2 regions of the Streptomyces sp. NPDC045846 genome follow, and region 2 is predicted to be linked to the other one. Evidence: riboswitches for the same ligand, from Rfam matches in the RefSeq annotation. Region 2 holds a riboswitch; the other holds the start of a gene.

Region 1 (4,205 bases), on a different contig from region 2:
GCACAACCCGGCCGACGAGCTGGCCAGACGGCGCAACCGCGCTGTCTGACCCCTCCGGCGGCGCCGCCGGGCCGATTGTCAGTGGCGTACGGCAGCATCGGTCGTGTGAGAGCCGCGCCGACCATCCTGCATCTGGACATGGATGCCTTCTTCGCCGCCGCGGAGCAGGCGTCGAAGCCGAGCCTGCGCGGAAAGCCGGTCATCGTGGGCGGGCTCGGGCCGCGCGGGGTGGTCTCGACGGCGTCGTACGAGGCCAGACGGTTCGGGGTGCGCTCGGCGATGCCAATGGCGCAGGCCCGCAGGCTCTGTCCGAACGCGGCCTATCTGGTGCCGCGCTTCCAGCTGTACCGCACGATCAGCGAGCAGGTGATGGAGCTGCTCGGGCGGCTGTCCCCGCTGGTCGAGCCGTTGAGCCTGGACGAGGCCTTCGTGGACCTGGAGGCGGGCGGGGTGGCCTTCGGGTCGGCCTCGGCCCGGGAGGCCGGTGAGCGGCTGCGCAGGGACATCAGGGCGGTCACCGGGCTGAGCGGATCGGTCGGGCTCGCCGGATCCAAGATGCTCGCCAAGATCGCCTCCGAGCAGGCGAAGCCGGACGGGCTCGTGCTGATAGAACCGGGCACCGAGCGGGAGCTCCTCGCGCCGATGACGGTGCGCACCCTGCCGGGCGTCGGGCCGGCCACCGGGGAGCATCTGCGGCGGGCCGGGATGGCCACGGTCGCCGACCTCGTCGAGGCGGGCGAGGACGAGCTCGTACGGCTGCTGGGGAAGTCGCACGGGGCGTCGCTGTACCGGATGGCGGCGGGGTACGACGACCGGCCGGTGGTGGCCGAGCGGGACGCCAAGTCGGTGTCGGTGGAGGACACCTTCGACATCGACCTCCACGACCGGGTGCGGATCACGACCGAGGTGGGGCGGCTCGCGGACCGGTGCGTGCAGCGGCTGCGCGGGTCCGGGCACTCGGGCCGGACCATCGTGCTGAAGGTCCGCCGCTACGACTTCTCGACGCTGACCCGGTCCGAGACGCTGCGCGGTCCCACGGACGACCCGGCGGTGGTGCGCGAGGCCGCCGGGCGCCTGCTCGACTCCGTGGACACCACCGGTGGTGTCCGGCTGCTCGGCGTGGGGGTCAGCGGGCTCGCCGACTTCACGCAGGAGGACCTGTTCGCTCAGGCAGCGGGGGAGCGGGCGGAGGAGGAGCCCGAGGGCGAGCAGGGCCCGGCGGAGCCCGTGGAGGCGGAGCCCGAACCGGATCCGGCGCAGCGGCGGTGGCTGGCCGGGCACGACGTGCGCCATGCCGAGTACGGGCCGGGGTGGGTGCAGGGCAGCGGGGTCGGCCGGGTCACCGTGCGCTTCGAGACGCCGACGTCAGCGGGGCCCGGCCGGGTGCGCACCTTCCGGGTGGACGATCCCGGCCTCACGGTCTCGGAGCCGCTGCCGCTCGTCGAGGGAACGGACGCGGCGAGGGGCGAGGGCGAGGGTGAGGCCGGGGAGGCTGTCGTCGGGGGTCAGATGTCGCCGCCCGCGAGCCGGCCGAAGTCGCGGTCGGACGGCGGCGGGCCGGGGTCGGGGGCCGCGATGTCCAGACCGTAGTGGTGGTAGAGCTGGAGCTCCTGGTCCGGGGAGAGGTGGCGGCCCACGCCGAAGTCGGGCGCGTCCTTGATCAGGGCACGGTCGTACGGGACGTGCAGGGCCTCCTCGACCAGGGTGCTGGGTTCCAGGGGGACGAAGGCGTCCCGGCTGAACAGGCCGGTGCGCACCGCGGCCCACTCGGGTGCGCCCGTCGCGTCGTCGAGGTAGACCTCGTCCACCGTTCCGATCTTGCGTCCACTGCGGTCGTACGCCTTGCGGCCGATCAGGCTGCGCGGATCGATATCGGTCTGCACGGTCCCTCCAACTGGTCGCAACCGGTTACAACTGCTCCATAAGCACTACGAAAGTGCACATCGTGAGTGTTGGCCACTTGAGACATGGAACAAAGAATCGGGCTCGGACCTCGCTGGTAGGCTGGCAAACGGCTGCTGACCCCGTGCGGGAGAGCCCTCCGGCGAGCTCCCTGAGTTCGCGGCGGGCGCCGAAGGAGCAACTCCTCCCCGGAATCTCTCAGGCCCACGGACCGCACGGACGAGGTCACTCTGGAAAGCAGGACGGGGGAAGCACGGGCACTCCGGCCCGGGCGGAACCTTTCCTCACCGACGGTGAAAACCGGGTCGCTGCCACGCGCCCGGTGAAGCTCTCAGGTTGAGATGACAGAGGGGGAGGCCGTCCGGGCACCCGCGCCGTGGTGCCCCTCGCAGGTCGTGCGACCAGGAGGCCTCCGTAATGACCGCCAACCGCATTCCGCTCAGCAGCCTTGAGCGTGGCATCCCGTTCGAGCAGCGCCACATCGGGCCCGATGCCGGGGCCCAGGCGAAGATGCTCGCGCAGGTCGGCTACGGCTCGCTCGACGAGCTGACCGCCGCCGCCGTTCCCGACGTCATCAAGAGCGCCGGGGCGCTGGGGCTGCCCGAGGCGCGGACCGAGGCCGAGGTGCTCGCCGAGCTGCGCCGGCTCGCCGACCGCAACCAGGTGCTCGCCCCCATGATCGGTCTTGGCTACTACGGCACCTTCACGCCGCCGGTGATCCTGCGCAACGTCATGGAGAACCCGGCCTGGTACACGGCGTACACGCCCTACCAGCCGGAGATCTCGCAGGGCCGCCTGGAGGCGCTGCTCAACTTCCAGACCATGGTCGCCGAGCTGACCGGCCTGCCCACCTCGGGCGCCTCGCTGCTCGACGAGGGCACCGCCGCCGCCGAGGCGCTCGCCCTGTCCCGGCGCGTGGGCAAGGTCAAGGGCGGGGTCTTCCTGGTCGACGCCGACACCCTGCCGCAGACCGTCGCCGTGATTCAGACGCGCGCCGAGCCGACCGGCGTCGAGGTCGTCGTCGCCGACCTGAGCGAGGGCATCCCCGCCGAGATCGCCGAGCGCGGCGTCTTCGGCGTGCTGCTCCAGTACCCCGGCGCCTCCGGCCAGGTCCGCGACCTCAAGCCCGTCATCGACGCGGCCCACGAGCTCGGCGCGATCGTCACCGTCGCCGCCGACCTGCTCGCGCTCACGCTGCTCGCCTCGCCCGGCTCGCTCGGCGCCGACATCGCCGTCGGCACGACCCAGCGCTTCGGCGTCCCGATGGGCTTCGGCGGCCCGCACGCCGGATTCATGGCGGTCCAGGAGAAGTTCGCCCGCAGCCTGCCCGGCCGCCTGGTCGGCGTCTCCGTCGACGCGGACGGCAACAAGGCCTACCGGCTGGCCCTGCAGACCCGTGAGCAGCACATCCGCCGCGAGAAGGCCACCAGCAACATCTGCACCGCGCAGGTGCTGCTGGCCGTCATGGCCGGGATGTACGCCGTCTACCACGGCCCGGACGGGCTGCGGCAGATCGCCCGGCGCACCCACCGCTACGCCGTCCTGCTCGCCGAGGGCCTGAGGGCCGCCGGGGTCGACGTCGTGCACGGCGCCTACTTCGACACGCTGACCGTGCGGGTGCCGGGCAAGGCCGCCGAGGCCGTCGCCGCCGCCCGCGAGGGCGGGGTCAACCTGCACCTGGTCGACGCGGACACCGTCTCCCTCGCCTGCGACGAGACCACCACGCGGGCCCAACTCGCCGCCGTCTGGGCCGCGTTCGGGGTCGACGCCGATGTGGAGGCGCTGGACGAGACGGCCGCCGACACGCTGCCCGACGCCCTGCTGCGTACCGATGACTTCCTGACCCACCCGGTCTTCCACCAGCACCGCTCCGAGACCGCGATGCTGCGCTACCTGCGCAAGCTCGCCGACCGCGACTACGCGCTGGACCGCGGCATGATCCCGCTCGGCTCCTGCACCATGAAGCTGAACGCGACCACCGAGATGGAGCCGGTGACCTGGCCCGAGTTCGGGCAGATGCACCCCTTCGCGCCGGTCGAGCAGGCCGCCGGCTACCTGACGCTCATCCGTGAGCTGGAGGAGCGGCTCGCCGAGGTCACCGGGTACGACGCGGTGTCCATCCAGCCCAACGCCGGTTCGCAGGGCGAGCTCGCGGGCCTGCTCGCGGTCCGCGCCTACCACCGCGCCAACGGCGACACCCAGCGCACCATCTGCCTCATCCCGTCCTCCGCGCACGGCACCAACGCCGCGAGCGCCGTGATGGCCGGCATGAAGGTCGTCGTCGTCAAGACCGCCGACGACGG
Region 2 (4,205 bases):
CGCCCTGCTGACCCGGGAAGACCGCGGAGTTGATCTTCTTGGCGAGCTCCTGCGTCGACAGGATGACACCGCCGCGCGGACCGCCGAGGGTCTTGTGCGTGGTGGTGGTCACGACGTGGGCGTGCGGCACCGGGTTGGGGTGCAGCCCCGCGGCGACCAGGCCCGCGAAGTGGGCCATGTCGACCATCAGGTAGGCGCCGACCTCGTCCGCGATCCGGCGGAACGCGGCGAAGTCCAGCTGGCGCGGGTACGCGGACCAGCCGGCCACGATCAGCTGCGGCTTCGACTCCTTGGCCAGGCGCTCGACCTCGGCCATGTCGACCTCGCCGGTCTCGTCGACGTGGTACGGGACCACGTTGTAGAGCTTGCCGGAGAAGTTGATCTTCATGCCGTGGGTCAGGTGGCCGCCGTGGGCCAGGTTCAGACCCATGATCGTGTCGCCCGGCTTGAGCAGCGCGAACATCGCGGCCGCGTTCGCCTGGGCGCCCGAGTGCGGCTGCACGTTGGCGGCCTCGGCGCCGAAGAGCGCCTTGATGCGGTCGATCGCGATCTGCTCGACCACGTCGACGTGCTCGCAGCCGCCGTAGTAGCGGCGACCCGGGTAGCCCTCGGCGTACTTGTTGGTGAGGACCGAGCCCTGGGCCTCCATGACCGCGACCGGAGCGAAGTTCTCCGAGGCGATCATCTCGAGGGTGGACTGCTGACGGTGGAGCTCGGCGTCGACGGCGGCGGCGACGTCCGGGTCCAGCTCGTGGAGGGGCTGGTTCAGAAGCGACATCAGACGATCCCTGTGGTCTCTAGGTCAGCTGGCGAAGTCGGTGTACTCGTCGGCGGAGAGCAGGTCGCCCGGCTCGTCCGTGACCTTCACCTTGAACAGCCAACCGCCCTCGAACGGGGCCGAGTTGACGAGAGAAGGGTCGTCCACGACGTCCTGGTTGGCCTCGACGACCTTGCCGGTGACCGGGGAGTACAGGTCGCTGACCGACTTGGTGGACTCCAGTTCGCCGCAGGTCTCGCCCGCGGTCACCGTGTCGCCCACCTCCGGAAGCTGTACGTACACGACGTCACCGAGCGCGTTGGCCGCGTGCTCCGTGATGCCGACCGTCGACACGCCGTCCTCGGCGGCCGACAGCCACTCGTGCTCCTTGCTGTAGCGCAGCTGCTGCGGGTTGCTCATGACCTGGATTCTCCTGTACGCGGGGGAGTGCTGCTGACGGGGTCTCGCCGTGTGTCTCGCACAGTGGGACGAGAGGGGTGGTGCGAGGGGGACGGGAAGGTCACTTCTCGCGCTTGTAGAAGGGGAGCGCGACGACCTCGTAGGCCTCGTGCGTACCGCGGATGTCGATGCCGACCCCGGCGGTGCCCGGCGCGGCGTGCGCGGCGTCCACGTACGCGATGGCGATCGGCTTGCCCAGCGTCGGGGACGGGGCGCCGGAGGTGACCTCGCCGACGACCTCGCCGTCCGCGACCACGGAGAACCCGGCGCGCGGCACCCGGCGGCCCTCGGCGATCAGCCCGACCAGCTTGCGCGGCGGGTTCGCGGCGGCCTTCTCGGCGGCGGCCTCCAGAGCCGTACGGCCCACGAAGTCGCCGTCCTTCTCGAACTTCACGACCCGGCCGAGACCGGCGTCGAACGGGGTGAGCGCGGTGGTCAGCTCGTGCCCGTACAGCGGCATGCCCGCCTCAAGGCGCAGCGTGTCGCGGCAGGACAGCCCGCAGGGCACCAGGCCCGCGCCCTGGCCGGCCTCGGTCAGCGCGCGCCACAGCTGCTCGGCGTGGTCCGGGGCCACGAACAGCTCGAAGCCGTCCTCGCCGGTGTAGCCGGTGCGGGCGATGAGGGCGGGGACACCGGCGACCGTGCCGGGCAGCCCCGCGTAGTACTTGAGGCCGTCTAGGTCGGCGTCGGTGACGGACTTCAGGATGCCGGAGGACTCGGGGCCCTGGACGGCGATCAGCGCGTAGGCGTCGCGGTCGTCGCGGACCTCGGCGTCGAACCCGGCGGCACGCTCGGTGATCGCGTCGAGCACGATCTGCGCGTTGCCCGCGTTGGCGACCACCATGTACTCGGGGGTCTCCGCCTCGCCCAGGCGGTAGACGATCAGGTCGTCGACGATCCCGCCGTCCTCCTGGCAGATCATCGTGTACCGGGCGCGGCCCGGGCCGATGGTGGCGATGTTGCCGACGAGCGCGTAGTTCAGGGCCTTCATGGCCTCGGGTCCCGTGACCGTGATCTCGCCCATGTGGGACAGGTCGAAGAGCCCGGCGCGGGTGCGTACGGCGTTGTGCTCGTCTCGCTCGCTCCCGTACCGCAGCGGCATGTCCCAGCCCGCGAAGTCGGTCATCGTGGCGCCCAGCGAACGATGCAGGGCATCGAGGGAGGTGAGGCGGGGGGCGTTGCTCATGGATGGTGCTCCAAGGTCCCGGGGCATGACGGTCGAGGACATCCTCCCCATCTGTCATCGGAACCTGAGAGGTTCACCGGCGCGCGCTGCGCGGCACGGCTTGCACCTTGGGTGGGGACGCCCGGCAGGGGACGGCCCGCTTTTCAGATCTGCCTCGTCCGCGCGGTACGGGGCCTGAGAGATTCAAGGGAGGAACTTGCTCCTTCGGCGCCCCAGCTCACAGCTGCTGAGGACTCTCCCGCGCGGATTCGAACGGCCGGTATGCAGTTGGCGCGCACATCATTGCACGCATCCCGGAAGCGGCAAATCGTTGGCGACCTATTACCGTCTCTTTACACTTCGTGGGCAGAGGTCGCGGGACCCGAACAGGGGGGAGTGCCATGACGGTTGGACACAACACGGGCCAGGTGCGGGAGGCGGCCGCGCCACCGGGGCCGGGCCGCGGGGCGCCCCCGCCGCGCGCCCGGCCGGTGGTGGGCGAGGCGGTCCGCGACCTGCGCGGCAGGCCCGGGCACACACCGCCCGAGCTGCTCTTCGACGCGGGCGACGTCGTGGTGGTGTCGGGCCTGCCGGGCAGCGGCAAGACGACGCTGATGCGCCGCACCGTCACGGACCGCCGGATCGACTCGCAGGACACCCGCCGCGCCTGGCAGCGCCGACTGCCCGGCATTCCGTACGCCCTGTACCGACCGCTGACCCGGACCGCGCACTTCGCCAGGACCTGGTGGGCGCTGCGCTCCGGGGACAGCCTCGTCGTGCACGACTGCGGCACCCAGGCGTGGGTGCGGCACTGGCTGGGGCGCGGGGCGCGGCGCAGGGGACGCGCGCTGCGGCTCGTCGTGCTCGACGTGCCGCCCGGCACCGCCCTGGAGGGCCAGGCCAGCCGGGGCCGCTGGGTGTCGAAGTACGCCTTCGCCCGGCACCGCGGCGCCGCCCGCAGGCTCATAGCCCAGGTGGAGGCCGGGCGGCTGCCGACCGGCTGCGCCTCGGCGGTCCTGCTCGACCGCGCGTCGGCCGACGTGCTGCGACGGATCGGCTTCGCCGAGTAGCGGCCCCGGCGCCCACCTGGCACCTTTCCCCGGGCGACGGGTGCGGCGCTAGGGTCGTGGGGCACGACAGCAGTCGGGGGAGAAGGACGGCACATGAACTTTCCGGAGCACGCGTTCGCGCACCCGCACGGCGGCGGAGGCTGGCCGGGCAACGAGCTCGAAGAGGCCCTGGCGGCCGCGCTCGGCCACCCCGACGCGGGACCCAGGCTGATAGAGGTGCTCGGCCGCAACGCGGTGTGGGTGCCGCTGCCCAACGGCGGCGGCCAGGACAGCGCCGACCTCGACCTGCCCACCATGGAGCTCGGGGGCGCCCCCTACGTCCCGGTGTACAGCTCCGAGCAGCAGTTCCTTCAGTGCGTCGGCTCCCACATGTCGTTCGCCGTGGCCCCCGCCGTCGAGTTCGCCCGAGGTCTGCCGCCGCAGCTCGGCATCGTGGTCAACCCCGAGGGCGCGGTCGGGGTGCCACTGCCCCCGCCCGCCGTCGCCGAGCTGTGCCGTACGGGGCGTACCGCGCTCGACGGACCCGCGTCCGGTGCCCGGGTACGTCTCTTCGAGCCGGACTGGCAGGAGGACCCGGTCGACTTCCTGGCGGCCGCGTCCGAGGAGTTCGAGGCGACCGGCGTGGTGCTCAGCGCCCGCCGCGCGCTCGCCTCCATCGAGGGCGATTCGCCCACGCTCTTCATCGGCGTGGAGTTCTCCACCTGGGACGGGGCGGGCCGCAACGCCCCCATGGAGGCGCTGGGCCGGGCTCTTG

The links. Region 2 has a riboswitch for glycine ahead of gcvT (glycine cleavage system aminomethyltransferase GcvT). Riboswitches for the same ligand answer to the same signal wherever they lie in the genome.
Region 1: it holds a riboswitch for glycine, as region 2 does, so the genes downstream of both, gcvP (aminomethyl-transferring glycine dehydrogenase) here and gcvT (glycine cleavage system aminomethyltransferase GcvT) in region 2, are expected to answer to the same signal.

What each region holds. Positions count from the first base shown of each region.
Region 1 covers NZ_JBWKKJ010000006.1:8,722-12,926, forward strand. The annotation lists gene AC07F3_RS17490 (MerR family transcriptional regulator) at 1-49, shown strand, start outside; gene AC07F3_RS17495 (DNA polymerase IV) at 106-1,590, shown strand; gene AC07F3_RS17500 (PRC-barrel domain-containing protein) at 1,506-1,883, opposite strand; glycine riboswitch at 2,020-2,126, shown strand; gene gcvP (aminomethyl-transferring glycine dehydrogenase) at 2,320-4,205, shown strand, end outside.
Region 2 covers NZ_JBWKKJ010000009.1:162,209-166,413, forward strand. The annotation lists gene glyA (serine hydroxymethyltransferase) at 1-778, opposite strand, end outside; gene gcvH (glycine cleavage system protein GcvH) at 803-1,177, opposite strand; gene gcvT (glycine cleavage system aminomethyltransferase GcvT) at 1,278-2,402, opposite strand; glycine riboswitch at 2,556-2,653, opposite strand; gene AC07F3_RS25615 (AAA family ATPase) at 2,783-3,451, shown strand; gene AC07F3_RS25620 (enhanced serine sensitivity protein SseB) at 3,545-4,205, shown strand, end outside.